Linked DNA regions of Prochlorococcus marinus str. AS9601. The protein of the gene in region 2 interacts with the protein of the main gene of each other region in a pairwise test. Links are inferred from orthologs where the notes say so. Each region holds a gene or a part of one and is shown on either strand. Other genes may lie near its edges.

What was found.
Region 1: the proteins of A9601_RS09510 (region 2) and A9601_RS14605 interact in binary tests that used the Escherichia coli proteins (3 or more experiments, as listed by UniProt). The link is inferred for Prochlorococcus marinus str. AS9601 from one-to-one orthologs.

The regions. Positions count from the first base shown.
Region 1 is NC_008816.1:966,473-982,708, forward strand. The notes cover bases 5,035-7,927. They hold A9601_RS14605 (SufE family protein), read right to left. Parts: upstream 6,743-7,927; coding sequence 6,326-6,742; downstream 5,035-6,325. Other genes in these bases: A9601_RS14600 (homoserine dehydrogenase), read right to left, coding at 5,035-6,280; A9601_RS14610 (5-formyltetrahydrofolate cyclo-ligase), read right to left, coding at 6,782-7,339; ruvC (crossover junction endodeoxyribonuclease RuvC), read right to left, coding at 7,350-7,823; bchI (magnesium chelatase ATPase subunit I), read right to left, coding at 7,829-7,927. Outside these bases: A9601_RS14575 (MFS transporter), read right to left, coding at 1-503; A9601_RS14580 (alpha/beta hydrolase), read left to right, coding at 506-2,056; A9601_RS14585 (ABC transporter permease), read right to left, coding at 2,053-3,075; A9601_RS14590 (ABC transporter substrate-binding protein), read right to left, coding at 3,068-4,639; A9601_RS14595 (hypothetical protein), read right to left, coding at 4,657-4,908; more of A9601_RS14600, read right to left, coding at 4,979-5,034; more of bchI, read right to left, coding at 7,928-8,917; A9601_RS14625 (RNA methyltransferase), read right to left, coding at 9,035-9,787; A9601_RS14630 (c-type cytochrome), read right to left, coding at 9,784-10,170; petG (cytochrome b6-f complex subunit V), read left to right, coding at 10,226-10,345; 16S rRNA (guanine(966)-N(2))-methyltransferase RsmD, read right to left, coding at 10,322-10,921; imidazole glycerol phosphate synthase subunit HisH, read right to left, coding at 10,935-11,552; trxA (thioredoxin), read right to left, coding at 11,564-11,887; A9601_RS14655 (GuaB3 family IMP dehydrogenase-related protein), read right to left, coding at 12,118-13,281; gyrA (DNA gyrase subunit A), read left to right, coding at 13,462-16,059; crtL (lycopene beta cyclase), read left to right, coding at 16,083-16,236. UniProt on the Escherichia coli protein: Participates in cysteine desulfuration mediated by SufS. Cysteine desulfuration mobilizes sulfur from L-cysteine to yield L-alanine and constitutes an essential step in sulfur metabolism for biosynthesis of a variety of sulfur-containing biomolecules.
Region 2 is NC_008816.1:79,189-95,531, forward strand. What follows is about bases 5,541-8,540. They hold A9601_RS09510 (aminotransferase class V-fold PLP-dependent enzyme), read right to left. Parts: upstream 7,668-8,540; coding sequence 6,414-7,667; downstream 5,541-6,413. Other genes in these bases: A9601_RS09505 (alpha/beta hydrolase family protein), read left to right, coding at 5,541-6,417; A9601_RS09515 (SufD family Fe-S cluster assembly protein), read right to left, coding at 7,667-8,540. In the rest of the region: A9601_RS09475 (Ycf66 family protein), read left to right, coding at 1-825; A9601_RS09480 (chlorophyll a/b-binding protein), read right to left, coding at 826-1,101; A9601_RS09485 (ABC transporter ATP-binding protein/permease), read right to left, coding at 1,110-3,092; A9601_RS09490 (hypothetical protein), read right to left, coding at 3,134-3,412; A9601_RS09495 (histidine triad nucleotide-binding protein), read right to left, coding at 3,459-3,800; def (peptide deformylase), read right to left, coding at 3,805-4,410; more of A9601_RS09505, read left to right, coding at 4,492-5,540; more of A9601_RS09515, read right to left, coding at 8,541-8,884; Fe-S cluster assembly ATPase SufC, read right to left, coding at 8,889-9,674; Fe-S cluster assembly protein SufB, read right to left, coding at 9,696-11,138; A9601_RS09530 (hypothetical protein), read left to right, coding at 11,234-11,587; A9601_RS09535 (DUF4912 domain-containing protein), read left to right, coding at 11,861-12,961; A9601_RS18465 (hypothetical protein), read left to right, coding at 12,974-13,144; A9601_RS09545 (alpha-D-glucose phosphate-specific phosphoglucomutase), read left to right, coding at 13,178-14,815; A9601_RS09550 (AAA family ATPase), read left to right, coding at 14,849-16,138; A9601_RS09555 (4'-phosphopantetheinyl transferase family protein), read right to left, coding at 16,135-16,343. UniProt on the Escherichia coli protein: Cysteine desulfurases mobilize the sulfur from L-cysteine to yield L-alanine, an essential step in sulfur metabolism for biosynthesis of a variety of sulfur-containing biomolecules.

The DNA.
Region 1 (16,236 bases), 890 kb from region 2 along the record:
GTCATATACCCTCCTAAGAATACCCCTAGAAATATTCCTAAAGCTTCCGAACTTCTAACAAGGGCATAAGCTTTACGTGTTTCGATAGGATGACAAAAATAGGGCACCCCAAACTCGGCAGCAGGCCAATATATTCCTGCAGCAGCCCCAACAAGTGATTGCCCAATTATGTACAAAAAAGTATCTCTTGAAAAAATGAGGCATAAGCTAGCGGCAATACTTAGTATTGAAGAAGTAATTATCGGAAATTGTATTTTTCCCGTTTTATTAAGATAATTACCTGTAAAGAGTCTTGTTACGGTTCCAATTATTGCTGAAATGGTAAATCCCAGGCCAATATCTGTCGCCGATAATCCTAGGTTATTAAAAATAAGTGATGTTAAATAAATAACACCTCCTGCTCCAAATGCAGCGAAAAATCTTATCTTAGTTATTAACCTCAAATGATAAGGAAATTGAATCCACCAATTTTTGCTAATTTGTAAACTATTTGGACTAATCACTAGTGAAATACATTTTTATAATTTTTTTTAGTTTTTGTGGTTTATTTTTTAATAATGGTTTAAAGGCTGCTGAAAAGATAAATATTAAGTTTGAAGAGATGGAAATCCCTCTTACTATAGAACAATTATCAAAATTAGAAAAATACAAAGATAATTCAACAGAATTAATAGATTGGTTAAAAAAAAATGGATTTATAAGAGTTTTTGAATTATCAAAGTTTTTAGAATTTCCAGTTTTCAAAGAAGATGGATTAAATAGAGAAATATTAAGAAGTTGGATAGGGCGTAAAATTCTTACAGAATTAAGCAAAAGCATTAAAGTTCCAAATGACAATAATGGAACAGAAATATATAACACTATAGAAAATTTATTAGATCAAAAAAAACAAATTTCAACTTTAGACATCATAAAGGCATTACCATCAGAAGAAATTTCACTGGATATTGATAATCTAATTTTAATAATTTCATCTTGGAAAAATGAATTATCAATGCAACAAGAACTGTTGTCCAAATTAAATCAACTTGAAAGAACTAAACAAAATGTCTCTAAAAATACTGAAAAAAAATCAATTGAAGATCTAATAAAAATTGAAAAAAAAATTTATGCTCCTCACCGAGTGAAACCTTTTGAAATTGAAATATGGAAAAGCAATAAAACAAATTCTGATAGAGAATTAATAATATTTATGCCAGGACTTGGAGGAGAAATTAATAATTTCAAATGGATAGGTAACGAATTAGCTAGAAGAGGCTGGCCAATATTATTCATAGATCATAGAGGAAGTAATTTAGAATCATTCATAGAAGTACTCGATGGTAAGGAAACAATACCAGGAAGTGCAGACTTTTACTTATATAGAATTAAAGATTTAGATGCTGTATTGAAAGCTCATGAAAATGGAGAATTTGATTTACCTAATAATTCTTACATTTTAATGGGGCATTCACTTGGTGCTTTAATAGCACTTTTATATGAAGGCAAGAAACCTACTGATCAACTAGAGGAAAAATGTGATTTGGCATTAAAAGACTTTGCGGTTACAAATTTATCAAAATTACTTCAATGTCAGTTGAGTGAAATACCATTCCCTAAGAACAATAACACTAATAAGGCCAGTGCCATAGTAGGCTTTAATTCATTTGGAAGTCTAGTATGGCCAAAAGAAAATAGTACAGGCATTAAGGTACCAACTCTTCTAATAGGAGGTACTTATGACCTTATTACACCGTTAATGAATGAACAATTTAAAGTTTTTTATGCTTTAGATAATCCATCAAATAGATTTCTAATTATTGAAGGAGCAAGTCATTTCTCTCCAATAAGAATTAATAAAAGCTATGAAAAAAATAATGACCTCTTCAAAATAAGTGAATCTTTTATTGGTTCAGAGCCAATATTAGTACAAGATTTATCTACTAAATTTATAGTTGAATTTTTAAAAAATATTAAAGACCAAAAGATCCCTAATGTAGTTAAAAACCAAAGAGATTTGGGACTTGACTTCCATTTTTTAGATCTTGAAACGATAAAAGAAATTTCCGAAAATTAGTACTCTATTCGTGGATCTAAATATGCGATTAAAATATCCACTAAGAGATTTAGAGAGACTATAAGCATAGAGGTAAAAATTACAATTCCTTGAACCAAAGTATAGTCTCTTTGAGAAATAGCTTCATGTAATCTTAAAGCTATACCTGGCCATGAGAAAGTCACCTCGAACAAAAGAGCACCTCCTGCTAAAGAGGCCATAGTCAAGCCAGAAATAGTGACAATTGGCAATAGAGCATTAGGCAATGCATGGTTTAAAAATATTTTTTTCCTCGATATTCCTCTACATATAGCAGCATTTACATAATCACTTTTTAATGTCTTATCCAAATTTACTCTTAATGAGCGGCTGAATATACCACTTAATAAAAAGCCAAGGGTAATCGAAGGAAGTGCGAGATGATAAAGACTATCTTTCAAGGCAATAATATTATTTGAAAGAATACTATCTAAAACTAGAAAACCTGTAATTTGGGGTTGTTGCTGAAATATAGGAAATCTCCCTCCAATTGGGGAAATATTAAAAAATACAGAAAATAATAATTGAGCTAACATTGCACCCCAAAAAGGAGGGATCGCATATGTGGCAATTCCTAATATTCTCGCAATATAATCAGTCTTTTTACCTCTATTTCTTAAGCCAATTAATCCCAATGGAAATCCTATTAGTGTGGCACTTAATATTGAAAAGAATCCAAGCTCAAGACTTGCAGGCAACGACTTTATAATAATATTAAGGACTGGCTCTTGGGTACTAAGAGATTGGCCAAAATCTAAGTGCAATATATTTTTAATATATGAAAAATATTGATTTATTAAAGGTTCATTTAGCCCCAATTTATTTCTTAGAAATTCCCTGGAAACCTCATCTGCACCAGATCCAAGTATGGCATCTACAGGATCGCCGGGAGCAATTCTTAATAAAATAAAAACTAATGAAGAAATTATCCATAACATTATCGGTATTAATGAAATTTTCAATAAGGAATAATTTAGTAGTTTATCTAAATTTCTACTCATTAATTAACTCAAGATCACTCAATGAGATTATTCCTGCACCATTAAAAATAGGTTTTGATATTTTATTTTGTGACCATGCTTTTTGAGAGGAGATCCAAATAGGAATATATGGTATTGAACTTGCTGCTATTTTTTCAATTTCAACAAGTTTTTCTAATCTTTTAATTCCACTTATTTTTTCACTTTCAAGAAATAAACTTTCCACTTTCTTAGATCCCCAAAAACTACCGCTGTAAACTGATTCTCCTTTTTTACATATGCCGTCAACTATTTTATTACAACTTAAAAGAGGGGTAAGATAAGCCTCTGGATCTGAATAAGCCCCAGTCCAATCGAGAAGAACTGCCGTATAAATTCCTAAACTTAGATTCTTATAAACTGTTGTAGATTCAACCCCATTGAGTTCAATATCAATACAATCTTTCAAAGAATTTTTAATTTCTTCTTGCCATGTCAGAGCAATAAGCTTGTCAGCTGGCACGTTCGATCTATAAGTAAGGGGTATTTTTAGAATATTTCCATTGCAATAATTTTCTTTTTGCAATAACCTTCTCGCTTCTAAATAATCATATTTAGGCCACAGTTCTTGATTATCTTTTTTTAATATCGGAGGAATAATTGATCTAGATGGCTTCCTTAATCCATAACTTACTTTCTCACTAATCAATTTTCTATTAAGACTTTTTGCTAAAGCCAATCTTAAATTAAAATTACTTAAGGGATAAGAACTAGTTTTGAGGCTTATAAAACTTAATTCAGTGAAAGGGCTATTACCTTCATTAAAATGTTTATTTTTGCTTAAATCATTTAAACTTTTTCTCTGACTATCATCAATTGAATTTGATAAAAGCACGTCAATTTGTTTACTTTTTAAAGCCCCAAAAAGAGAGGATGAGTTTGAATAGCCCACAAAATTAACGCCGTTATTTGAGGGCTTTTCACCCCAATAATTCAAATATGGATCAATTGATTGAACTTCATTAGAAAAACTGGTCAGCACATACTTGCCAGTACCAACAAATTTTTCATTTAGAAACTTATCAGAATATTGTTTGTAAAATGTAGGAGATATTGGAGTTAAATTTACTGATGTGAGTAAACCATTTAAAGAACTTGATGGTTTATTCAAATTTATTATCACTGAATATTCACTTGGCGTTTCTATTGATTTAATCTTATTTCCTAAAATATAGTTCATCGTTCCAATTCTTTTGAATCTATCAAAGGTAAACTTCATAGCATTTGAGTTAAATGCAGTTCCATCGTGAAAGAAAACATTCTTTCTTAAATTGATAGTTATTTGAAGTCTATCCTTTGAAATAACTGGCATCCCCGAGGCCAATTCAGGTATTAATTCTCCGTTAGAATTTAATTCATATAATGTGTCTCCAAGAGAACTGATTAATTGAATTGCTTTAAGAGTACTTGCTCTAGCTGGATCTAAAGATTCAATTTTTCCAGAACTTGCTACTATGATTTTTTCAGATATTCTTTTTGAGCCGCAAGAATTCTGTAAAAAAGAAATTAAAATTATAAATATTGATAAAACAATTTTTTTTTTCATATTTCCTTAGTTCTTGATTATTCTGAAGAATTATTTGAGCAGAAAATTTGTAAGGTTATTTGACTAATTTCTAAAGCAAACGTTTTTTTAGAATTACAAGCAAAAGGCCATTCTCTCACCCAACAAATTTCTTTACCTCTATTTAAACCAATTACTTGAAAAGTTTTATTGCTATTTTTAATTTTTACGCAAGCACCTTTATAAAGGTTTTCAGAAGAAATTAAATTATTATTATTATTTTCACTGTCTAATAATTTTGAATGAATCATTAAGGTGCTAAATCCAAACACTTACTTTCTTCGGTTTACCAAGCTATAAAGAAATTTGCAAACTATTTTTTTAAATACAACTTAATTGACTTGCAATAATTTTTACTTCATTTAACGAATTTATTTCATTTTTCGATCTCTCAAAATCTCCATTATTCACCTCATGAGTAATAACGACAATTTCAGCTTTGTCCTCACTCGCATCAAGTTGAACAATTGATTCGATTGATACATTATTCTTTCCAAAAATATCTCCAATCTTTCCTATTACACCTGGACTATCAAGACAAATAATTCTAAGGTAATTTTTTTTGTTTATTTGCGAAGATCCTATGATATGGCAGTTTCTCCAGAAATCAAAAGATAATAATGGATCGATTGAATTATTATTTTTTACTGAGGCGGCATGCAGATTTAATATATCTGATACTACTGATGCTGCAGTTGGACCACTCCCTGCACCTGGACCATATAACATTATTTCTCCAAGAGGATCAGCCTCAATCAACAAGGCATTGTTAACTCCCTTAACTGTTGACAATGGATGAGATTTTGGAATCAAAGAAGGTCCTACCCAAATATTTAAAGCGAGTGAATCATTACTATTAATTTGTCCCCTTTCAGAGAGCGCTAAAAGTTTTATTTCAAATCCTAATTTATTGGCATATTCGATATCCTTGAGATTAATTTTACTGATACCCTCAGAATGTATCTCCTCTCTTTTGATTTTCCCTCCAAATGCGAGTTCACTAAGGATTGAAATCTTATCAGCAGCATCATGCCCCTCAACATCTGCAGTTGGATCAAATTCTGCGTAACCAAGGCTTTGGGCCAATTTTAAAGTTTCCTTATAATCAGCTTTTTCATTTGCCATCTTTGAAAGAATAAAATTTGTTGTGCCATTTATTATCCCAACCATTTTTTTTATACTGTTACTTTTTAATGATCTTTTTAAGGGTTCAATTATTGGAATCCCCCCGCAAACAGCTGCTTCTGACAATATATAGACACCTTCTTTAGATGCAGTTTTATATATTTCTTCTCCATATCTTGCAATAACTGCTTTGTTTGCGGTAACTACAGATTTACCTAATTTTAATGATTGCAGAATAATTTCTTTCGCTAAATCAACCCCACCCATTACTTCAACAATAACATCTATAGATGGGTCATTAATTAATTTAAATGGATCATCAGTTAATAAATTATTATCTAGCTCAATATCTCTTTTTTTATCAAGATCTTTAACTGCTATTTTTGAAATTTCTATTTCTTCTAGAATTGGATGTGAATCGAGTTCAGAAGTTAATATTTTATAAATCCCTGAACCTACAGTTCCAAAACCTACAATACCAATTTTGCATTTTCTCATTGTTTTATTTCTTTTTACTTTGAATTTAATTTTATATTATTAGACCTACAAAAATTCATTTGCTTGAGACTGCATTTTCAATAATATGTTTAAAAACCCATTTGATCGTGAAGGAGTTAAGCTTGCTTTCAAACCAGTATCTTCAATAAATTTCTTATCTATTTCAACAACTTCATTAGGTGTTAACTCATTTAATCCACTTATTAGAAAGGCCAACAAACCCTTTGTTATGAGAGCATCAGAATATCCTTCCCAAAATAATTTACCGGTTTTAATAGTTGCCTTAACAAAAACTTCTGAAACACATCCCTTAACTTTATTTTCTTCAATAAGGATTTCACTATCTGGTTCTTTCAATTTCTTGCCTAACCACAAAATGTATTCATATTTTCTTTTTGGATCTTCTGATTTCTTCAACTTTTCTACTAATTTTGATAAATTATTGTATTTTTCCTGTTCCATTTTTTAAAACTATAAATTAATCACTTTATGAGTCTTCTATTATACAAATATTTCTTTTTCTGTGATAAAGCCAGATAGAGGAATATCCCACTCAGCCCTGGTTAATGGAATTTTACTTACACAATTAGAAGTTAATACTCCAATGCATGGAACATTTCTCCAATCATTATCTATCCTTAATTTATCAAAATAACCTCCTCCATAACCTAATCTTATTAGGTTTTTATCAACGGATAGACATGGAACAAATATCATGCTTATCTGCAAATAACTTAATGGGGAAGAGTTATTTGGACTTAATATCCCCTCAGAATCTTTGGTAAGAGGTTTTTCATCCCATTGGTAAAATAACAACTTTTTTTTTTCTTTACATCTAGGCAAAGCTAAAGAAAATTTTTTCTTAAGACTTCTTATATCTACTTCATTTTTTAAAGGCCAATATATTGCTATATAACCAATATTTTTATATCCCTTAGAAAATGAATCAACATATAATCTTACATTCTTTTCTACATTTTCTCTTTGATTAAGAGAAATCCCATCTCTTAGTTTTCTAAACTTATCCCTCTCCAATTTCTTATTTTCAAAGATAGTCATATTAAATTTTTTAGTTAAAGCCATCCTCATTTAGTTTTGTAAGTGCTATAGCTAATGCATCTGCTGAATCATCAGGTTTTGGAGGTTTGTCAAGATCTAAGTTGTACATAACAGCATCAAGAATATCTTTCTTAGATGCCTTTCCTGATCCAGCAATTGTTAATTTTATCTTAGCGGGTGAATACTCACTAACATGAATTTTTTTAGAGGCCAATACCATCATAATCACGCCTCTGGCCTGCACCACACTAATGGTAGTACTTGACCTGTAAAAGAAAAATTTTTCTACTGCCGCTACAGTTGGTTTCCAATGATTTATTAATTCATTAAGATCTTGGAATATCTCATAAAGTCTATCTTCTTCTTTTTTATCTTTACCTGTTTCAATAACGCCACAATCTAATAATATCTTTCTTTCATTTTCTATCTCAATTATTCCATAACCAACTCTAGCTAATCCGGGGTCAATCCCAATTATTCTCACTGTTATTAAGCTTCAGCAGATAATTGAAATTTTGATAAATTTTCTTTTTCATCTAAATCAAATACTTTACAAAAAGCTTGAATAACCCTTTCTCCTGAATCAACTTGTTCTAAGGGATCTTTTCTAAGTCTATGTCTTAAAGAACAAGAAATAACCCTTGCTATGTCATCTTCTTGCACTTCAGTTCTGCCCTCAAATGCTGCAATTGCCCTTGCTGATCGATTGGTAACAATATCTCCACGTAAACCATCTACATCTAGTTCTCCGCAAATTGCAGAAATATTCAATCTTAAATCATCGTCCATTTGAACAGAATTTAATATTTCTTGTGCTTTAATAACTTTTTGTTGAAGTTCATCCTGTTGTTTCTCAACACTCAATGAAAACTCATCAGGATTATCATCAAAAGAAGTTCTTTGATCAACCACTTGAACTCTTAATTCAGCATCTCTAACTGTCTTAACTTCAACACTCATTCCAAACCTATCCAATAGTTGAGGCCTTAATTCACCTTCTTCTGGATTTCCTGAACCAATAAGGACAAACCTCGCAGGATGTCGGACTGAAACTCCCTCCCTTTCAACTGTATTCCATCCGGAAGCGGCCGAATCTAAAAGTACATCAACTAAATGATCATCAAGTAAATTTACTTCATCAACGTATAGTAACCCCCTATTAGCTTTTGCTAATAGACCTGGTTCGAATGCCTTAACACCTTCGCTCAAAGCCTTCTCTATATCAATGGTTCCACAAAGCCTGTCTTCAGTAGCCCCTAAAGGCAAATCAACCATAGGTACTTGTTTTTGAATACTCTCTAGATTTTCTCCTTGAGTAATTTTTTCCAAAACTTCTTTACTTTGTAAATCAGGATCGACTAGTGAACTATTATATGGATCGTCTTTAACAACATCGATTGCAGGCAACAAATCAGCTAAGGCCCTGATTGTAGTTGACTTTCCAGTCCCTCTATCACCCATTATCATCACTCCTCCAATTCTTGGATCAATAACATTTAACAAGAGAGCTAATTTCATTTCTTCTTGACCAATTACTGCTGTAAAAGGAAAAACTCTTCTTTTCTTTGTTGTAGGCACAGTTTTAGTTTTCTTAAATATTCAAATAATCAATAGATGCTACTTCAGAAAATGTTTTTAGTAAATATTCCTATCAAATTAAAACAAGAAGAGAACAATAACTAATCAAATTTATACTTACTTATTTTTTTTTGAATTGTTCAAAAACCAATTTATTTGATGGACAATTCCTCTTAAAACATTTATTTCGTGCATTGATGTATTTGCCCTCAAAATAAAATTCTTAAATTTACTGATTTTTGCCTTAGAGGTATGTTTTAAGAGATATCCAACTCGCAAAAGCATTTCCTCTATATCAAGAAATGTATCATGTACTTCCTTAGATGATGCTAAGTTAAAAACTTTTAATTCATTATTCAAATTCTTTTTAGAAGACTTATTCAATTCATATAAAACTATTGAAACAGCGTGAGAAAGATTTAATGAAGGATTATTCTGAGAAGTTGGGATACTAAAAGTTTTATTTGCCAGAAGCAATTCACTGTTAGTTAAACCTCTATCTTCCCTGCCAAATATAATTGCTAAATTATTTAACTTATTAAAGGATAAAGTCCAATCAAATATATCTTCAGAAGATACAAAAAATGAATCTTTATTTACATCAATCCTTCCACAAGATGCTAATACTAAATCACAATCAAAAATTGCCTTTTGAAGATCATCAAAAATCTTACAATTTTCAAGAATTTTTTGACCTTTAAGGGCCATTTTTTTTGCTTCTAAAGAAAAAATATCGCATTTAGGAGAGACGATTCTTAATTCATCAACTTCAAAATTACTGCATAATCTAGCGACGCTACCTACATTTAAAGGGCCATTTGGCTCAACTAATATTACCTTTAAATTAGAAAAATTTTTTCCCAAAATCATTCAAGGCTATGAAGATATTTTAATAAATTAGACATATTTACAGGATCAATTTCAAAGCTTGGCATAGGAGGAGTTAGGCCTCCAGTAACTTGTTTTATTATCTCTTTATCATTCAAACGTTGAGTTATTGAGTGTAAGTCTGGGCCCACTAATCCTCTTGCTGTAATTCCATGACATCCAACACAATTTATCTTAAAAAGAGCATCTCCTTCCTCAGCAGAGCCATTAAGCTCAAGAGTTTCAACAATATATTTGTTATTTTCATGATGTTTTAAAAAAAATATTGAAAAACAAATCAATAAAACTCCAAATACAATAAAAACAATTTTTAAGAATTCACTTTTGAAGTCTCTTTCTGCTGCAGTTGATGAAGATGTTGACACAAAAAATAGTCTCTATGTAACAATTGTGAATAAGAAATTCAAAAAAGGCAAAAAGATGATCGAGCCTCTTCTATGTGGAATTGTTTTAGGGTTAGTTCCAATAACTCTTCTTGGATTATTCGTAAGTGCATGGAATCAATACAGAAGAGGTTCAGGAATGCTGGACATTGATTAAAAATGTTAATCTTGACTGCCCATAATCTCTTACATCTATAGTTTCCCACAAAGTACTTTTTTTAATAAAAAGTTTTGGAGAATGTTCACAAATAACAGTTGAATCTTTTTTTAAAAAATTACAATTAAATAATTGATTTAAAACTAATTCATGGAAATCCACATCATATGGAGGATCTAGATAAACAAAATCAAATTTTAATTTGTTTAAATCCATATTTTTAGATGATAAGTTTCTCTCATAATTTGGTTTTGTCCATTTCACAACGTCTTTACAAATAACTTCTATATCATTTCTCCTATTCTCTATATTCTCCAACGAGAGTAAATTTTCTAAGCATATTTTTGAGTTGATTTTGTTTTTTTCAATTGCAAGTATTTTGCTTGCCCCATGATTATAGGCTTCACAAGATATGGTCCCTGTTCCACTAAATAAATCTAACCAGTTACTATTTTCAACTCTTTTATTCAATATATTAAATATAGCCTCTCTTACTCTCAAAGTTGTAGGTCTGGTATTGGAATTATTTGGACTTTGGAGTTTTTTACCACCTATTAATCTTAAGTTTGTCTTCATCAGTAATTATCAATTATTGAATATTGCTAAGCCATCGTCTCAAAAGTTTTTCTCCGGTTTTTCCAGATTTTTCCGGATGAAATTGACAGGCTAATAAATTATCATTCTCGATCATTGCAGTTAATTTTTCAGGGCCATAATCAACCTGAGCTGCAATAATATTTAAGTCATCTGGGATTGCATGATAGGAATGTACAAAATAGACCCAATTATTTAATTCTTCAATCCCAAAAAGAGTATTTTTTTTTGTAGGTATAAGTTGGCACCAACCCATGTGTGGGATTCTTTGGTTAACAATATTGGGTATTTTTTGTATTTTTCCTTTTAAAATTCCAAGCCCTTGAACTTTTCCTTCATCACTAGATTCAAAAAGGAGTTGGAGACCTAAACATATCCCAAAAAAGGACTTCCCACTTTTAATCCAATTTTTCAAATCATTTATCAAATCAGTATTTATGAGATTATTCATCGCTGGATCAAATGCTCCAACCCCAGGAAGTATTATCGCCTTACAAAGCTTAGAATCATTAAAGTTTTTAATTAATATAATTTCTTCTCCAAGACTTTCTAGAGATTTCGTTACAGAATGAATATTACCCATTCCATAGTCTATTAGTCCGATTTTATGCAAAGCTTTTAAATTTATAAATGCTTAGTTAAAGTGCTCGAAAGAGTTGCTTTTGGCACAGCACCAACAACGGTATCAACCTTTTGACCTCCTTTAAAAATCATCAAGGTAGGGATACTTCTAATTCCGTATTGACTTGCTACATTTGGATTCTCATCTGTGTTTAATTTAAAAACTTTAATTTTCCCTTCAAAGTCTTTTGAGATTTCTTCTACAACTGGTGCAACCATCCTACATGGACCGCACCATGGTGCCCAAAAATCAACCAATACTGGTAGATCACTTTGCAGTACATCCTTGTCAAATGAAGAATCAGTTACGGCTGGAGCTGATGACATAATTTAAGTATTCCTTTTTGAAAATTTAGCAGGCAATTCTTTTAAGTGATGATTTCATTACAGATAAAATAATATAAGTAACAAAATATCTAAAAAAGCCCGATTAATCGGGCGATTTAGTGTGTGAGGAGTATGGGGTTTCCCCCATCATTTCATAATAGCTCCTAATTAGAATATTTTTCAATTTAATATTTAATTAACTAAGGTTTTATAATTTTGTTCTTAATGAATTACTTACCCATCCCAAGCTGCTGAGCTTTTTGATAAACCTTACCCTCTGTAAGAAGAGATGGTGCGATAACTATTTCAACTTTTTGCATTTCTTTAATATTTTTTGCTCCAAGAGTACTCATTGATGTTCTAATGGCTCCTAATAAGTTATGTGTCCCATCATCAAGTAAGGCAGGGCCTTTAATTATCCTTTCTAAGGATCCTGTAGAACCAACTTCAATTCTTGTACCCCTTGGCAATACTGGACTTGGAGTAGCCATACCCCAGTGAAATCCTTTACCTGGAGCGTTTGAGGATTTAGCTACTGGGGATCCAATCATTACAGCATCTGATCCACATGCTAAACATTTACAGATATCTCCGCCCGTCACAATTCCTCCATCACCAATAATAGGAACATAACGACCAGTTTCTTTAAAGTAATCATTTCTTGCCGCACTACAATCAGCAATTGCAGTTGCTTGAGGGATTCCAATTCCTAATACTCCTCTTGATGTACATGCCGCTCCAGGTCCTATCCCAACCATTAATCCTGCAACTCCAGAGTCCATGAGAAGTTTTGCAACTTCATAAGTAACACAATTTCCGGCTACAACTGGGGCATTCATAGATTGGCAGAGATCTTTAATATTTAAGGTTTCCTTACCTTCCATACCAAGATGTTCAGTTGAAACAACTGTTCCTTGAAGAAAAAATAAATCTATTTTGGAATTATTAAGTATTTCTTTAAACCTAATAGCGGCTTGTGGAGTCCCACTAAAAGCAGCGATGCCTCCTCCTTCTTTGACCTCATTTATTCTTTGTAAAATCAATTCCTCCTTGACTGGTTCACTGTAAATCTTCTGCATTAACGGAACAAAATCATTCTTCCCGACTGATGCTATTTGGTTTAATATTTCATCAGGGTTTTCATATCTTGTCTGTATGCCCTCCATATTAATAACCCCTAGACAACCTAATTTCGTGAGTTCTACAGCCGTATCAACATCCACAACACTGTCCATAGCACTAGCTACGATCGGAACTTCTCTTTTGATATCACCTATTGACCAAGAAGGATCAGTTAAATCATAATCAAGAGTTCTATTACCAGGGACTAAAGCTATTTCATCAATGCCATAAGCCCTTCTGACTTTTTTATTTAGACCAAGTTCAATATTCACGATAATTTACTCTTTATTTTGATTAAATTAACAACTAAAGGGGTAATAAGCCAAGATTTGTTCAAAAACAAAAGGTTTTATTTTGATTTGTGTGTAAATGTAAGTATTTGGGAATTAAATAAATATTTTTTTTTATTCATTATGACAATCAGCGATTATTATTAAAAAAAGGATTTTTATATGTCTGATATTTTAGATTCTGATAACTCAGGTTTAAGCGAAGATAACGACCGAATTATTCAGACTGACCTAAGAAATGAGATGTCTCGCTCATACCTTGAGTATGCAATGAGCGTAATAGTTGGTCGTGCTCTTCCAGATGCAAGAGATGGATTAAAACCTGTTCATAGAAGGATTCTTTATGCAATGTATGAACTTGGTTTAACTAGCGGAAGACCATATAGAAAATGTGCAAGAGTTGTAGGAGAAGTACTAGGTAAGTACCACCCTCATGGCGATACTGCTGTTTATGATGCTTTGGTTAGGATGGCTCAGGATTTCTCGATGAGGATGCCACTCATAGATGGCCATGGAAACTTTGGTTCTGTTGATAACGACCCTCCAGCAGCAATGAGATATACAGAATCTCGTTTGCAGTCTCTTACAGATGAAAGTTTATTAGAGGATATTGAATCTGAAACTGTAGATTTCGCCGATAATTTTGATGGCTCTCAGCAAGAGCCAACAGTTTTGCCTGCTAGGATTCCTCAACTACTTCTAAATGGATCATCTGGAATAGCAGTAGGAATGGCAACTAATATCCCACCTCATAACTTAGGGGAATTAATTAATGGTCTTAAATCAATAATCAAAAACCCTTCACTTGAAGATAGAGAACTTTTTGAAATAATTAAGGGTCCTGATTTTCCTACAGGTGGTCAAATCTTAGGCAGAGACGGTATCAAAGAAACTTTCAAAACAGGAAGGGGTTCAATAACTATGAGAGGTGTAGCAAATATTGAGCAAATTAAATCTACTAGTAGAGCAGAAAAAGATGCAGTAATAATTACAGAGCTTCCATTTCAAACAAATAAAGCAGCATTGATAGAAAGAATTGCTGATTTGGTTAATGAAAAAAAATTAGAAGGTATTTCTGATATTAGAGATGAAAGTGATCGAGACGGAATGAGGATTGTTATTGAACTAAAAAGAGATGCCTACCCACAAGTAGTTTTAAATAATCTATTTAAGTTAACACCTCTACAGAATAACTTTAGTGCAAATATACTTGCTTTAGTAAAAGGAGAGCCCACAACACTTTCTCTCAGGAAAATGTTAGATGTATTTCTAGACTTTAGAGTAGAGACAATAAGGCGAAGAACAGGATTTTTATTGAAAAAGGCTGAAGAGAGGGATCATATAGTAAACGGTCTTTTATTAGCATTGGGTGCTATGGATGAGATAATTAATCTAATAAGATCAGCAAAAGATACAGTTTCAGCCAGAGAAAATTTACAAGCTGATCATGAGTTATCTGCCACACAGGCAGAAGCTATTTTACAAATGCAATTAAGAAGATTAACAGCACTAGAAGCAGATAAAATCAAAGGAGAACATGATGAGTTAACCAGAAAAATCAACTTATATAAGCAAATATTGAATAGTAAAGAAAGAATATTTGAAATTATTCTAGAAGAACTTAATAAAATCGATGAAAGATTTTCCTCTCCAAGAAAAACAGAAATACTTGATTTGGGCGGTGGTCTAGATGATATTGATCTTATTGCTAATGACAGATCTGTAGTTTTATTGACTGAAGCGGGTTATTTAAAAAGAATGCCTGTTAATGAATTCGAATCTACAAGTCGTGGGTCTAGAGGTAAAGCTGGAACAAAGACACAAGAAGATGATGAAGTAAAACTATTTATAAGTTGTAATGATCATGATACTCTTTTGCTTTTCAGTGATAGAGGTGTATCTTATGCTTTACCAGCATATAGAGTTCCCATGAGTAGCAGAACAGCTAAAGGTACTCCATCAGTTCAACTTCTCCCAATACCAAGAGAAGAAAAGATAACCTCGCTAGTTGCAGTAGATTCTTTTGATAACGATTGTTATCTGTTAATGCTAACCAAGGCTGGATTTATAAAAAGAACTTCACTTTCTGCTTTCTCAAAAATTCGATCTAATGGATTAATAGCAATAAATCTTGAGGATGGAGATGCTTTAACTTGGGTTAGGTTATCCAGAGAAGGTGACAGTGTTTTAATTGGATCAAGAACAGGAATGGCGATCCATTTCAGACTAGATATTAACGAATTAAGGCCACTTGGCAGGACGGCAAGGGGGGTTAAATCAATGAACCTTAGGAAAGGCGATAATCTAGTATCTATGGATGTTTTAACATCTGATTTAGTTGATCAATTAGCTAAAAGTGAAGATATTACGAAAGAGTCTGATGAAAATCTTGAAGTCAACTCTTCAGAGGGTCCTTGGGTTCTAATAGCCAGTGCATTTGGACTAGGTAAAAGAGTACCTGTAACTCAGTTTAGATTACAAAAAAGAGCTGGCATGGGATTGAGAGCAATAAAATTCAGAATTAAAGACGATGTATTAGTTTGTTTGAAGGTTCTTGGAGAAGGGGAAGAATTACTTTTTGTGACCGAAAAAGGTGTTATTGTTAGAACAAACGCAGATAAAATATCCCAGCAATCCAGAGCCGCTACTGGAGTAAAATTACAAAGATTAGATATGGGCGATCATTTATCAGAAGTTGTATTGGTTCCTCATGAACAAACAGAAGAAGCAGACCAATCCAACTCAGACAAAGAAAATTAAAAGAGATTGGCTTATTAGATCATATGGAAATACTTGATATTTTAATTTTAGGTTCCGGGCCTGCAGCACTGTGCTTAGCTTCAGAATTAGCCAAGCAAGATCTTAGTATAAAGGGAATATCAACTAAATCTCCAAATGAAAAATGGGAGAATACATATGGAATTTGGGCATCTGAAT
Region 2 (16,343 bases):
GATTATGATGTTTTTTTCGCAGCAATTGGACTTTTGTGTGGAGGAATATTATTTTTTCAAGGCTGGAGGTTAGATCCTATCCTTCAGTTTGGTCAGTTTTTACTTGCAGGAACTACAGTTTTTTTCGCATATGAAAGTGTGCGATTGAGGGGAGTTGCTACTGATCAAGCTAGAAGATCATCTTATTTTGATGATGATCCTATTTCTGATGGTCCCAGAAATTCTAGAGGCCGATTTAATGACGATTATGATAGGTTTGAAGAATCTGAAAGACCATCCAGAAGATTTAAACCTCAAGAAGATGAATTTGAAGAAGACTATATTCAGGGGAGATCTCCTAGGAGGAACGTTTCAAGAGCGATACCATCTGCCGCAGCAAGTAGAAGCAGGCCATCTACAAGGGGAATAAGTCAGTTTGAAAATGACGAACCTATAAGAAGGAGAAGACAGACTTCTGAAGATAGAAATAGTAAACAACCAGAAACAAATAACTTTGGTGAAAGAAGAAATTTATCTCGCGATGAAGTTAAAACAGGGTCTAGACCAAGAATGAATCGTACAGTATCTAGACAAGATAATATCTCTGCTCCTAGTGATTCTTCTCCATTAAGAAAGAAACCTACTAGATCCTCTATAAGGCAGCAAACTTCAACAACTAAAGTAGAAGATGCTTCATTTAAAGATGCTAATCAAGCCAAAAAAACACGTGATACTCGGAGAGTGAGCTCTTCATCTAGATCAAGTTCAAAAAATCAAAATAGTAGGTATAACGTTGGAACAAATAAGAAGAAACCAAGGGATAACAGTTCTAGATTTGATGATTAATTATAAGATTCCTGCCCATTTTAAAAACGATTGTTTACTAAATAATTCAATCAATACTATTGCAAAGAAGCCAATCATTGCAAATCTTCCATTAGTTATTTCAGAATACCAACTCCATCCAAATTTATATTCATCTTTAATTTCTATAGATTTTTCATCTAATTTATTATCTTCAATTTGTTCATTGATCTGATTAGGATCTTTTTGCTCTTCTATAAAACTCTCATTCTCTAAATTAGTGACTTCTGAGTTAGTTTGTTCTTCTTTGGAATTCATTTTTTTTGTTAATCCTTAAAATTATACTTATCAGAAGTCAATAATTTCCAGTCTCCTTGTCCATTTAATTCTAAAATATTTTCGTGAAAATCTATTAAGCTAGGTCTATGTCCAACACTTATTAGAGAAAGTTCTCGTTCCTTTAGTAAACTATATAGTTTTTTTTCAGTATTAATATCTAAAGCACTTGTTGCTTCATCTAGTACTGCAAATCTTGGAGAATTTAGTAAGAGTCTTGCAAAAGCCAATCTTTGTTGCTCACCTAAGGAAAGAATTCGTGGCCAATCTTGTTTGATATCAAGATTAGGATACCGATCCACTAAGGTTTTTAAATTTACTTCATGAAGTACAGAAGTAAGATGTTCATCACTAAATTTATTAACTTCTGTGGGATAACATAATTGTTCCCTTAAAGAACCAAGTAACATGTATGGTTTTTGAGGTATGAATAATAATTCCCCAATTTTTGGTTTTTTAATTACTCCCTGATCGGGTTCCCATAAACCACTAATCATTCTTAGTAAAGATGTTTTACCGCACCCAGATGGTCCTACTACCAAAAGTGATTGATTATTGTCGATGCTCAAATTTAAATTTTTAATTATTGTTTTATTTGATCCTGGTGGGCAAAGGTCAGCATTATTAATAAGAATTGAGGGGTAATCTGAAATAACGTTTTGATTAAGTGTTGGGTTGGTTTTGCTAATGGATTCAACTTTTGATTGGAATCCTTCTAATCTGCCAATACCAGCAGTAAATTTTGCAAGTTCTTCGATTTGATTAACAATGAAAAATAACGAACCTTCAACCATTCCAAATGCAAAGCTTGCTTGAATAAAGCGTCCATAATCAATATCACCTTTAAAGTAAGGGATTGCCATTATTAAATATGGAAAGAAATTTCCTGCATAATTAATGGATCTTCTCATGACGTCTATTATTACTCTCCATATAATCAGTAAATTAAAGTTTCTCACCACTTCTCCTAAGCGTCTTTCAGTTTCACTTCGCTCAGGATTCTCCCCAGAATAAAAGGCTATTGATTCAGCATTATCTCGAATATGTACTAAGCCATATCGAAAATCTGCTTCATATCTGAGTTGATCAAAGTCAATCTTTACAAGATTTTTTCCAGCAATTAAGAGGATAGAAGTTGCAAATGCGGCGTAACCAAATAAAGAAAAAGTAAGTGTTGTACTAATACTCCATAAAATAAGAATATTAAGTGAAAATGTTAGTAGGGCATCAAAAATACCTAATGTGAAAGAGAGACTTTGCCCGGTAAAAGCTCGGGTATCATCTGTGATTCTTTGATCGGGATTATCTACATCGGTTTGTTCTTCATCATTGGGATTTAACTGGTAATAAGCTTTATTAGTCATATAATCTTTGACTAGACTTTTTGAAAGCCATTCTCTCCAAATTATTCCTAACTTATATGTAAAAAATATTTGGGAAACCCGTATTGGTAAGGCCACAGCGAAACAACAAGCGTAAATTCCCAATATCCGATAAAATCCATCTTCTTGTTTTTCTACCAAAGCATTTGTTAAATCTCTTGCAATGAATCCAATACCTGCGTTTATTCCGTTTACAGCTAAAAGCATTAATACAATTATCGCAAGGAATAACCAATGTAACCATCTACGGTTTTTTAATTGACGTCTTAAGCTAAAAAAGCTTCCTGATCCAATTAGAAATAATGCAGAGAAAAGCAATCCCCAACTCCCAGCCCAAATTGAATTGACAGTACTTACTACACCTCCGAAATACTTTTCAAGAAAAATTGGTTGAAAGCTTTCAAAAAAACTTATTATTCCTGTAAGACCCACAAGTACTACTCCACCCACACAAAATAAAAGAGAAATCAAAAGCCATATGAACTGGAATCCATTACATTGATCTATGGGAAGAAAAAATGGCTGAGATAGCTTCCTTAATTTTTGTAATTGCAAGATAAATTTGGATTTATTATTAACTACTGTTTTCATTACTCAAAAGTTTTATAGGATAAATTATAACTTTTAGAAGTCTATTGACCAAAGCCAATAAAGGAAAGTGCCCAGTCAGGTAAATTCAAGTAATTCAAGATTGTTGCATCAAATTCATGAATTTTTGGAAAAGATTTATCTAATGCCCACCATAGTAAAAAAGGTAAATTAAATAAAATTTGTAATTGCCATTTATAAGTTAAAACTCTCCAAATTTTAATTAACTTAGTTTTGAGTGAATTGTCTAGCTCTTCCCAATTTTTTGAGATTAAATTGAATAAATTTTTGGATTCTGTATTTAGGGAATCTGGGGTATTCATTTTGTTTTTACTTATTTATAACCCATTAACATTTCTTTCGAGAGTTTTAACCTGGAGGCCAATTCATTTTTCTTCCAGATAAAAAATGAATATGTAAATGAAAAACTGTTTGTCCTGATTCTGCTCCAGTATTAATTACTGTTCTCCAATTAGTTAAATTTTTTGATTTAGCTATTTTGCTACCCACATAAAGTAAATGCCCTAATAAATTTACATCCTCTTCAATACAATCTAATAAACTTATAATTGGCTTTTTTGGAATCACTAAAAAATGAACTGGTGCTTGTGCCTGGATATCATTAAAAGCAATACAAAACTTATCTTCATAAAGCTTATCGCAGGGTATTTCTTCATTAATGATTTTTTGAAATATTGTTGTTTCAGTCATTAAATTAATTAATTGAGATAACGTCTTTTTCGTTAAACCCTTCTTTTAAAAGTTCTTTGTTCAAATCATCTTTTGATGTAACTCTATCTACAAATAATATTCCATTTAAGTGATCCATTTCGTGTTGAATACACCTCGCCAGAAGTCCATCTGCTTTCATTTTACGTGGTCGTCCCATTTCATCTCTAAATTTTAATTTTATAGTTGATGGTCTCACTACATTTAAATAGACACCAGGTATACTCAAGCAGCCTTCTTCGTATGAATTAAGGGTTGTTCCAAAGTCTGTAATTTCTGGATTGATTAATATTAAAGGTTCTGCTGCTGAATCTTCAAAATTTACGTCTATGACAAGAAGCTCTTTGTTGATTCCAATTTGAGGTGCAGCAAGTCCAATTCCTTTAGCTGCATACATGCTTTGAAGCATTTCTCTTGCAAGTTTTCTAATCGATTCATCAACCTTAGTTATTCTTTTGGAATTTTGTCTCAATACATCATCACCAAGTTTATAAATGTCTAGAAATGGCTTACCTGATTGTTCTTTTGCAATTTTTTCTGCGTTTCCATTTGTTCTTGACTTTTTTGCAAGTTGTGAAAAATGGTTTGCCACGTTAAAAAAAAAGGTTTTTACTTAAGAGTTTAGCTATAAAAATACTAGCACTTTAATTTGCATTCTTTATAGTTTTTTTAAATGAGTAATGATGATCAGTTAAAAGTTAGGCAAACTGTATCTAAAAAGAAATCTTTTAAAGAATTAACTATTATTAGGGATATCATTTTTTGGATTGATCTTGTTGGTGAAGGTCAAAATGAAAATGCCATTTTTGCAAGACCATTTAATAAAAAAGAGGCGTTTCCTCAGAAATTAACAAGTAAAAAATATAATATTAAAAATAACTTTCATGGATATGGTGGTAAATCTTATAAATGTATATATTTAAAAAATAATTTTTATTTGATATGGATTGATCAGATTACCAACGCAGTTTGGTTTCAAATTTTTAAAGAGGTTGCATCAAATTATAGAAGTCAAAAAAGATATCTCGATTCAGTTCAAGAACCAAGACAACTATCTAAATCAATTGATGGAAATTTTGATTCTTCGTTTGTTATTTCTCAAAAAAATTTTTTATATGGTATTTGTGAAATAAATAATAGAGATTACTTATTTTCTTTAAACCTAAAAAAAACTAAACAAGATATTTACCGAATAAAAAAATTTAAAAATTTCGCTGGAGAATTATCTTGTAATTCTTCTGTTAGCTTACTTTCTTGGGTCGAGTGGGGTTCTCCATATATGCCTTGGGAGAAAAATGATCTTTTTTTTGCTCAAATTGACTTAGATGGAGAGATAACAAAAATAAAAAAATTCTCAGATAAGCTGATTAATGCCAAAAAAAACGTTTCTTTTTTTCATCCTTATTGGATAAGTGAAACTCTTTTAGTATGTTCTGAAGATAGTTCTGGATGGTGGAACTTATTGTTTTTAGATGCTAGTAAAATTGAGAATATTTTTATTAAAAAAAGAGTAGAGAGAAATTTTGTTGAATATGGAGTACCTCAGTGGGTCTCAGGAATAACATTTTTTTCAGGGGATATAAAAGATTTATTTTGTTTAGCAAAAAAAGAAAATAATTTAGTAGTTGAACAATATAAAGATCTTCAATGCGTTAAAGAATTTTCTACTCCTTTTACCTCAATAAGTGATTTCAGTGTTTTTGAGAAGAAAGTAGTTTTGAAAGGTCATGGATCTGATTTTCTTGGAAATTTACTTGAAATTGATTTTAAAAAGGAAGTTTTATCAAATGTTTTTGAGGAAATAAATGCTGAATATATAAAAGTTTGTTCAAAACCTGAAACATTTTGGTTTAAAGGTTTTGAAGCTCAATCTACTCATTCTTTTCTTTATAGGCCGCTCGTAGAAAATTTTAGAAAGCCACCGCTCCTTGTTAGAGCACATAGCGGACCAACTTCATGTTTTGATGGATCATATAATTCTGAGGTTCAATATTGGACTTCGAAGGGATTTTTTGTTGCTGAAGTTAATTATGGAGGATCATCAGGATTTGGCAAAGCATATATAGAGAGGTTGAATTGTAAATGGGGTATTGTTGATTCTTATGATTGCAAAGCACTAGCTCTTGAATTGATTAAATCAAATCAAGTTGATAGTGAAAAAGTAGTAATTTTTGGGAATAGTGCTGGTGGGTTAACTGCCCTGAATTGTTTATTATATGGGTCTATTTTTACAGCAGCAATTTGTAAATATCCTGTTATTGATTTGAAGGATATGCATTACAACACTCATAGGTTTGAAAAAGATTATTTAAATTCTTTGGTAGGAATTTATGCACAAAATCATGATGATTATATAAATAGATCACCGATAAATCATATTAACAAAATAAAAAAACCTATCTTATTGTTTCATGGAAAAAAAGATAAAGTAATTTCTTATAAACAAACTTTTAAAATCCAGGAAATTTTGATTCAGAATAATAAATATTCAGAAGTTATTTTTTTTGATAATGAGGGGCACGGTTTTAGAAATATTGAAAATAAAGAAATAGTAATGCAAAAATCTATGGAATTTTTAAAAAATGCTTTGAATATTTAAGAATTGATTTTTAGAAAATCAATAGTATCTTTTAATTTTTCAAGAAATATATCAATTTCCTCCTTATTGGTTGTGAAATTCATACTGATTCTAGCTGTTGATTTAATTCCGATGTATCTGTGAAGAGGTTGACAGCAATGGTGACCACTTCTGATGCAAATTCCTTTTGAATCAAGAATTTCAGCAATATCATTTGAATGTATATTTTTTATATAAAAGGTGGCAAGTGAGGCTCTGTCTGGATCTATCTCCGGCGGTGGACCTATAATTTCAATATTTTCTATTTGATTTAATTTTTCAAATAAATATTTAGTAATAGTCTTTTCATATTCATTAATTTCATTTAATCCTATAGTGTTTATATAATTAATTGCTTCCGCAAGGCCTATTGCTTCTGCAATGGCTGGAGTTCCAGCTTCGAATTTATGTGGGAGATCAGCCCAGGTACTTGTCTCTTCAAAGACATCTTGAATCATTTCGCCACCTCCAAAGAAAGGAGGAATTTTTTCAAGAATTTCTTGTCTTGACCAGAGGAAACCAATTCCTGTAGGACCGCAAAGTTTATGTCCTGATCCCGCTAAAAAATCAATATCAAGATCTATTACATCTAGTTTTTGATGCGCCAAACTTTGACATGCATCTATTAATACTAGAGAACCTTTTTGTTTAGCTAATTTAGTTATCTCTTTGATTGGATTACAGCAACCTAGAGTATTACTTACATGTACTAGGCTAACAAGCTTTGTTCTAGAGGTTAGTTTTGACTTAAAATCGTCTAAATCTAATTGCCCATTTTTATCGATGCCTATAAATTTTAATTTACACTTATTTTTCGCTGCAACCATTTGCCATGGAACAATATTGCTATGATGCTCCATTATTGATAGAAGAATTTCATCGTTTTCTCCTAATGAATATTCGCCCCATGATCTAGCTGCTAGATTTATTGCTTCAGTAGCATTTCTTGTGAAAATAATTTCTTTTGGCGAATTTGCTTTGATGTATTTACTAATTGAAAATCTTGCATTTTCAAATTCTTCTGTCGCTTTAGCACTTAATTGATGAGCTCCTCTATGTACATTGGCATTAAAATTTCTATAATATTCATCAATTTTTTTCAAGACTTGAATTGGTTTTTGCGTGGTTGCAGCATGGTCTAAATAAATGATTTGCTCATTATTTTTTATGTTGTTATTTAAAAGAGGAAAGTCTTTCTTAGTTATTTCAGGAAAATTTTGAATCGTTTCCATTATTTTTCATTTAAAAGTTTATCAAGCAAATCCCATCTATCTTTTGAAACGGGAATAAATGAAATTATTTCTTGAAAGTATGAACTTAATTGTAGTTTACTTGCTTCTGGTAATGTGATCCCTCTTGATCTCATATAAAAAAGTTCATCTTCATTTAATTGCGATATTGTAGCTCCATGTTTGCATTTGACGTCATCAGCAATTATTTCTAATTGAGGTTTGGTATCTATTTGTGCGAGATTTGATAAAAGTAAATTCCTACTTAATTGAGAAGCATCAGTTTTCTGGGCAATTTTAGGAACTATTATTGAACCTTCAAATATTGCATGAGATTCATCGTCAGCAAGTGATTTGTTGATTTGATCTAGAAATCCATTTGGGCCATTAAAGTCTATTTTTGTATAAGTAGAAATTTGTTCGTCTTTTTTTGTTATTTGCATACCTTTAATATTGGTTTTAGCGTTTCCTTCAGATTGTGTAATACGAATTTCAAATCTTGCATAATTAAATTTGAAATGTAAAGATCCTAAATTGTATTCGCTATTTTTTCGTTGAATTACATTGAGAGAATTTAATAGATTTGATTTGTTTTCACCGTAAGAAACAACACCATGATTTACGGAACTATTTTCTTCTAAACAAAAGAACGTTGATTGAGATAATGAAGAGTTGTCTTTACCAAGATTTACTTGTAATAAATCAATATCACAATCCTTTTCTATAAATATTACCAGGGTTTTTGCGTTTAAAGAGTTACTTGATGAGTGACTAAAAATTTCAATAGGAGGAATTTCTGATCCACTTATTTTTAATCCCAAGGTATTTTTTGTACAGTTTAAAGACAGGTTTAGTAAGTCACTCCAATTTTCGTTGTGATCAAAACAAGATATCTGTTCCTTGATATATTTAACTAATTTATCCTCACTTAGTTGCTTTATTGAATAATTTTCCTCTATTAAATCAATTTGGAAATTATTCCCAATTACTAACCTAATATTACTTTGAGAAATGTTCGGAAAAGGTGTATCAAATTTTGGATCTGTTTCATTGACCGAGTAGTCTAAAAACTCTGAAAATTTTGATTTATTTGAAAGTCTCCATTGTTCACTTTTAGGATTAGGGAGGGGACTTGATTGTAATTTATTTAGACAGATTTTTTGTATTTCTGTTTGATTATCAATCGATTTATTAGTTTTTATTTTTTCAATAATTTCCATTTACTTAGGTCTCTTTTATAAAGTTATCAGTCCATTCATACCCTTTTTTCTCAAGCTCTAAAGCAAGATCACTCTCACCTGTTTTTATGATTTGTCCGTCTGACATTACATGGACATAATTTGGTTCAATTTCATCTAATAATCTTTGATAGTGGGTAATAAGTATAATCCCAGTTTGTGCATTAGATATTTTTTTAATTCCTGAAGCCACTATCCTTAGAGCATCAATATCTAGACCAGAATCGGTCTCATCTAATATTGCTATCTTGGGCTCAAGTAAAGCCATTTGCAGAATTTCATTTCTTTTTTTTTCACCTCCAGAAAATCCTTGATTTACACTCCTTGATAGGAATGCATGATCCATTTTCACAATTTCTAACTTTTCTTTAACTAATTCTTCAAAATCAAAAGTATCTAATTCTTCTTTGTTGAGGAATTTCCTTCTAGCATTAGTTGAAACTCTAAGAAACTCAAGATTACTTACACCTGGAATCTCAATTGGATATTGAAAACCAAGAAAAATTCCTGATTGAGATCTCTCTTCAGGTTCTAGAGAGTTGATGTTTTCACCTAAAAATTTTATGTCGCCATTTGTAATATTATACGAGGGATGTCCTGCAATGATTTTCGAAAGAGTACTTTTGCCACATCCATTTCTTCCCATAATGGCATGGATTTCTCCAGGATAGACAGTAAGTGAAACCCCTTTTAAAATTGGAAGATTATCAGTAGATGCAGAGAGATTTTCAACTTCTAAAATTGGATCTGATTCTTTCATTTTACTTTGCATTTCACTTTAGAAATTGTTTAATTAACCTACTGATCCCTCTAGTTTAAGTGCCAGTAACTTATCTGCTTCAGCAGCAAATTCCATAGGTAATTGATTAAATACATCTCTGCAAAAACCGCTGACCATCATAGATACTGCCTCCTCAAATTCTATACCTCTGCTTTGGAGATAAAAAAGTTGGTCTTCTGAGATTCTACATGTGCTTGCTTCATGCTCAATTTCAGAATTGGGTTGTTGAGATTTGATGTAAGGGAATGTATTTGCAGAAGCTTGATCCCCTATTAACATTGAATCACATTGACTGTAATTTCTTGATCCTGTAGCTTTTGTTCCCATTTTGACAAGACCCCTGTAGCTATTTTTTGAGTTACCTGCACTAATACCTTTGCTAACAATAGTTGATTTGGTCTTAGGACCAATATGTATCATTTTTGTGCCGGTATCTGCTTGCTGAAGATTATTGGTGAGAGCCACTGAATAAAATTCTCCTACAGATTCTTCCCCTAAAAGAAGACAGCTAGGATATTTCCATGTAATTGCAGACCCTGTTTCAACTTGAGACCAGCTAATTTTACTTCTCTTACCTAGACATTTTCCTCTCTTGGTGACAAAATTAAAAATTCCACCAATACCTTCTTCATCACCAGCATACCAATTTTGCACTGTTGAATATTTTATTGAGGCGTCGTCTAATGCTATAAGCTCCACAACTGCTGCATGTAGGGTATTTGTATCAAACATTGGAGCTGTACAACCTTCTAGATAACTTACAGAACTTGATTCTTCAGCAATGATTAATGTTCTTTCGAATTGTCCTGAATCTCCACTATTAATTCTGAAGTAGGAAGATAGATCCATAGGGCAGGTAACACCTTTTGGGATATAAACAAAAGAACCATCACTAAAAACTGCAGAATTTAGTGCTGCAAAATAATTATCACTAGCTGGAACTACTGTACCTAAATATTTTTCAATCAAATCCGCGTGATTTTTTACTGCTTCACTAATTGAGCAAAATATAACTCCATGTTCAGCAAGTTCTTCTCTAAAAGTTGTGGCTATAGAAACACTATCAAAGACGGCATCTACTGCTACATTTGTGAGTTTTTTTTGCTCCGTGAGGGGGATTCCTAATTTGTCAAAAGTCTCAAGAAGTTTGGGATCAACTTCATCTAAGCTAGAAATTTTCTCTTTTTGCTTTGGAGCAGAGTAATAAATAATATCTTGATAATCAATTTTTTTATATCCTAATGCTGCCCAATCAGGCTCTTTCATTTTTTGCCATCTTTTAAAGGCTTTTAATCTGAAATCAAGAAGAAATTTAGGCTCTTCTTTTTTCTGTGAAATTAATTTTATGATATCTTCATTTAATCCCTTTTCTATTTTTTCAGTTTCAATATCAGTAACGAAACCATATTTGTAAGGCTCTTTTACTACATCTTTAACTAAATTTTCGTTGACCATGTTATCAAAAATAACTTATTACAATTAGCTTTATATACTCTAACGAAAGATACCCCCAATATTGAGTTTTTTTCCTTTATTAAAACTAAAAATTAATGTCTAATCATCTTGATCCCTTGTCTAACCTATTAAATATAGAAACTATTCAAGAAATTGATAATCTTGATCTACCTATAATGCAGAAACATCATTTAAGAATTCTCGCTCATTGTCTTCAAATTTTAAAAATTATTAATTTAGATAATAGTTTGGAATATCAAAATAAAAATCCCCTGAGAGAATGGTGTGATGACCAATCCAAAAAATTTGATGATAAAAAATTTAGTGATCTTTTTTATAAGCAGTTAGAATCCACTTCTAAAAAATTAAGTGCTTTTTCAAAAAAAATAGGTAAAAGTATTCAGGATTTAGAGATAGATGATTTAGTACTTCTAGTTGAACAACGCTGAATTCTTTTTTATTTAACTGATCCCGAAGAAAAAATATATTTTTGTTGAGTCGTTAACAAATTCAGGTAATAAAATTTAAAAAAAAAGAAAATTAATTTACATTTCAAAAAGATCTGAAAATTAATTAACTGCATTGATACCAACTGTTTTGAAGAGAAATATTAATTTTGAGAATTCTTTAGTAGTCAGAGGATCCTGACGACAGGCCAAAAAGACACACAATTCCTAAAAAAAAAGAACATACTGATCCCAAACAAAAACGGAGAATTTAAAGTGGCTGATGGGATCATGAATAAAGATCAATTACTCTCACTAACCCTCAGACAATTACGTCAAGAAGCAAGTAAATTATCGGTTCCGCTGTATAGTCGCAAAACAAAAGCTGTTTTAGTCGATTTAATACTTAAATATCAAGAAAAATCTACAAAAAAAACCTACATTGTAGCTTCTCAGTCAAAACCTGAAGAAACTGCTGAGTCCAATTCTTTCAACAGTAGTGAAGAAGTTAAAACAAATGTAGTTTTCCTACCGCGAGATCCAGATTGGGCTTATGTTTTCTGGCAAATTTCTGATGCAGATAGAGAAAAAGCACAATCTTTAGGAGCCAATAAATTATGTTTACGATTATTTGATGCATCTGGTTCTGAAGGAAGCAACTTGAATCAAGGAACACTTAGGGAGATAGCAGTTGATAGTTACAGTACTGAGTGGTACTTGCCGATCCCACTTGCAGATAGAGATTATAAAGTTGAATTAGGTTACAAATATGGTTTTAACTGGATGTCATTGGCATTTTCTTCAATAAGCCATGTTCCTGGGTCTCATCCCTCTGAGCAAATTCTTGATAAATTTGTGCCTTTTAATTTAGATTCTACTTCTGAGTCAATACCAGATATTTCTAATTCTGTTGTTTCAGAACAAAATGGTATGCATGAAAGGTTATACCAAGCAGCAACTAATATTCCTCTCAGAAGAAAAGTTGGTTCTGAAGAATTTATGGAAAACTTAAATTCAACAAACCTTAACGATAATCTTACAGACTCAGGTGCTGGTAAATGGTCATCAGGTTTAAATGATTCTGGAAGCGGAATTGTTAAAAATAGATCTTTTTGGCTCGTTGCTGATGCTGAATTAATTGTTTATGGAGCTACAGAGCCTTCTGCAAAACTAACAATAGGTGGAGAAGATGTACCTCTTGCTGCAGATGGTACTTTTAGAATTCAAGTTCCATTTAGAGACGGGACTCAAAAATATGATATTAAAGCTGTTGATGTGTCTGGTGAGCAAGAAAAAAGTATATCAATGAAATTTGATAGATCTACTCCACTTGACGATACTAATGAAAAAGATAATGCTGAGACTGAATGGTTTTGATAAATTAAATTAATGCTGAAAAAAATTGTAGCTTTTACCCCATTGTTTGGAGCATTAACTTTTCCATTAATAGTTCCAATTACAATTTCTAAATTTGGTGTTAACTACGGAATTCTTAGTGCATTATTAATTTCTTCATTATGGTTTATCGCTATGTTAAGAACTTCCGAAATGCCTCATTAATTTAGTTAGATTTTTGAAAGTTTTCTTAAAAATATGAATCAAGTTAGTGTAATTAATATTAATTCTCCTTTTTTAGATCAAAAACCAGGTACTTCTGGATTAAGAAAAAGTACTTTAAAGTTTCAGGAAGAACATTATCTAGAAGTTTTTATTGAAGCAATTTTACAATCATTAGGAGATTTAAAAGGTTCAACATTAGTAGTTGGTGGTGATGGCAGATATGGCAATATTGAAGCAATAGAAAAAATTGTCCAAATATGCATTGCTCATAAAGTTCAAAAGGTTATTGTTCCAAGATACGGATTATTATCTACTCCTGCGACCTCACATTTAATTAGAAAAGAAAACGCTATAGGTGGAATTATTCTTTCTGCAAGCCATAATCCTGGTGGGATTGATGGCGACTTTGGAGTGAAATTGAATATCTCGAATGGTGGTCCAGCTCCTGAGATAATTACTAATAAGATTTTTAAGTCTTCACAATTACTAACAAGTTATAAAATTTGTAAAATTCAATTACCTGATTTTAGTAAATATGGTACTTATCATTACGACGAAACTACCTTAGAAATTATTGATGGATTAACAGATTATTCTAATTTGATGGAGAAAATTTTTGACTTTGACCAAATTAGTGATTTTTTAAAAAAAGACTTCTCGTTAATCTTTGATGCAATGAATGCGGTTACAGGTCCATATGCAAAAAATATTTTTGTTGAAAAAATGGGTCTTGCACCAGATTGTGTCATGAATGGTAACCCGTTAAAAGATTTTGGAGGTTTACATCCTGATCCTAATCTTACTTACGCATCCCACTTGGCTGATTTGTTACTAAATAAAAAATCTTATAGTTTTGGTGCTGCATGCGATGGAGATGGAGATAGGAATATGATTTTAGGAAGTGGATGTTTTGTAAATCCTAGTGATAGCCTTGCAGTTATCACTGCTAACACAAAATGTGTACCTGGTTATAAAGATGGTATTACAGGTGTGGCACGATCCATGCCAACCAGCTCAGCGGTTGATAATGTCGCGCGAGCATTAAATATACCTTGTTTCGAGACACCTACTGGCTGGAAGTTTTTTGGTAATCTTTTAGATTCTAATTTAATTACTTTATGTGGAGAAGAAAGTTTCGGAACAGGTAGTAATCATGTGAGAGAAAAAGATGGACTATGGGCAGTGTTGTATTGGTTACAAGTTTTAGCTGAGAAAAAATGTTCGGTAAGTGATTTGATGCAGAATCATTGGAAACAATTTGGTAGGAATTATTATTCAAGACATGATTATGAGGCAATTTCCTCAAATATTGCTAATCAAATCTTTGGTAATCTAACTTCTTTACTCGAAAATTTAAAAGGAAATAGTTTTGCTGGCCATTTAGTTAAAGTTGCAGATAACTTTTCATATTTAGATCCCGTTGATAATTCCATAAGTGAAAATCAAGGTTTAAGATTGGTCCTTGATGATAATTCTCGAGTAATTGTGCGCCTTTCTGGAACTGGAACTAAGGGTGCAACATTAAGACTTTACTTTGAGAAGTTTTTCGATCCTCAACAGAATCTTTCGTTAAATCCTCAGATCGCTTTGAAACCTCTAATAGATGATTTAGACGCTTTATTGAACATTTCAAAACTTACTCAAATGGAAAATCCTACAGTAATTACATAGAATTGAAAGTAATAATTTTTTGATTTTATTTATATGCATTCAGAAAATTTATTTACTAATTATTCTCAAATAGAAAACAATGCACCTTTGGCAGATAAATTAAGACCAAAGAATTTGGAAGATTTTTTTGGTCAACAACCAATCCTGAATGAGAATTCGCTTTTAAGAAGTGCAATATTAAATGATAAGGTTAGTAATTTTATTTTTTCTGGCCCTCCGGGTGTTGGAAAAACTACTCTAATTGAAATTATTTCTTTTAATACGCGGTCAAAATTAATTAGGTTAAATGCAGTATTATCAAGTGTTAAAGAATTAAGAAATGAAATCGCTAATGCAAAAGATAGATTAATAAATTCAAAAAGAAAAACAATTTTATTTATCGATGAGGTTCATAGATTTACATCACTTCAGCAAGATGCTTTATTACCTTCAATAGAAAATGGAACTATAACTTTTATTGGTGCTACAACTGAAAACCCTTTCTTTGCTGTTAATAAAGCGCTTGTTAGCAGGTCTCGTATTTTCACATTACTTCCTTTGGCAGAAAATGATTTACAGAAAATAATACAAAAAGTCATTAATCACTATTCAAAACAAAAAGATTCAAAAAAGGTTTATTTAACTCAAGATGCTATAAGTCATTTAATTAAATTTTCTGGCGGAGATGCAAGGACATTAATCAATGCGCTAGAGATGGCCATAGAAACAACTTCTGAAAATGATGCTAAAGAAATCAATATTAATCTCTCAATAGCAGAGGATGCACTACAAAAGAAAAATATTGTTTACGATAAAAATGGTCAAAATCACTACGATGTAATAAGTGCCTTTATCAAGTCCATTAGAGGCTCTGATCCAGATGCAACTTTATTCTGGCTTGCCAATATGCTGGAGGCTGGTGAAGATCCTAATTTTATTTTTAGACGACTTCTTATATCTGCCAGTGAAGATATTGGAATAGCTGATCCTAATGCCATAGTAGTTGTACAATCCTGTTGTGATGCTTTCGATAGAGTTGGTTTTCCAGAAGGATTATATTTTTTAACGCAGGCTTCTTTATACTTAGCTATTTCTCTAAAAAGTAATAGTACGAAAAGTATTTTTAAAGCAATTGAAACAATCAAATCTACTAATGCTTTTGATGTTCCACTTCATTTAAAAAATAATTCTAATAGTTATGTAAATCCTCATAATTATCCAGGTAATTGGGTCGTACAAGAATATCTTCCTAAATCTTTAAGAGGTTTCAAAATATGGGAACCAAATAATAATGGATGGGAAAAAACTCAATATGATGAACTGCTTAGAAGAAAAGAAAATTAAAAATTTTTCGAACAACAAATAATCTCAGGATATAAAGAAGTTCTTTCTTCGTAGGCTAAAGCGATAGTCCAATTATGGAAGTTAATCTGTGAATAATTTAAATGTATATTTTTCTTCTTATGAATTAATTCTTTAGGCTTTTCAAAAAATTGCCAATATTTAATGTCTTTAGCGATTTTTCCGTGATCCCATTTTATAGCCGCTT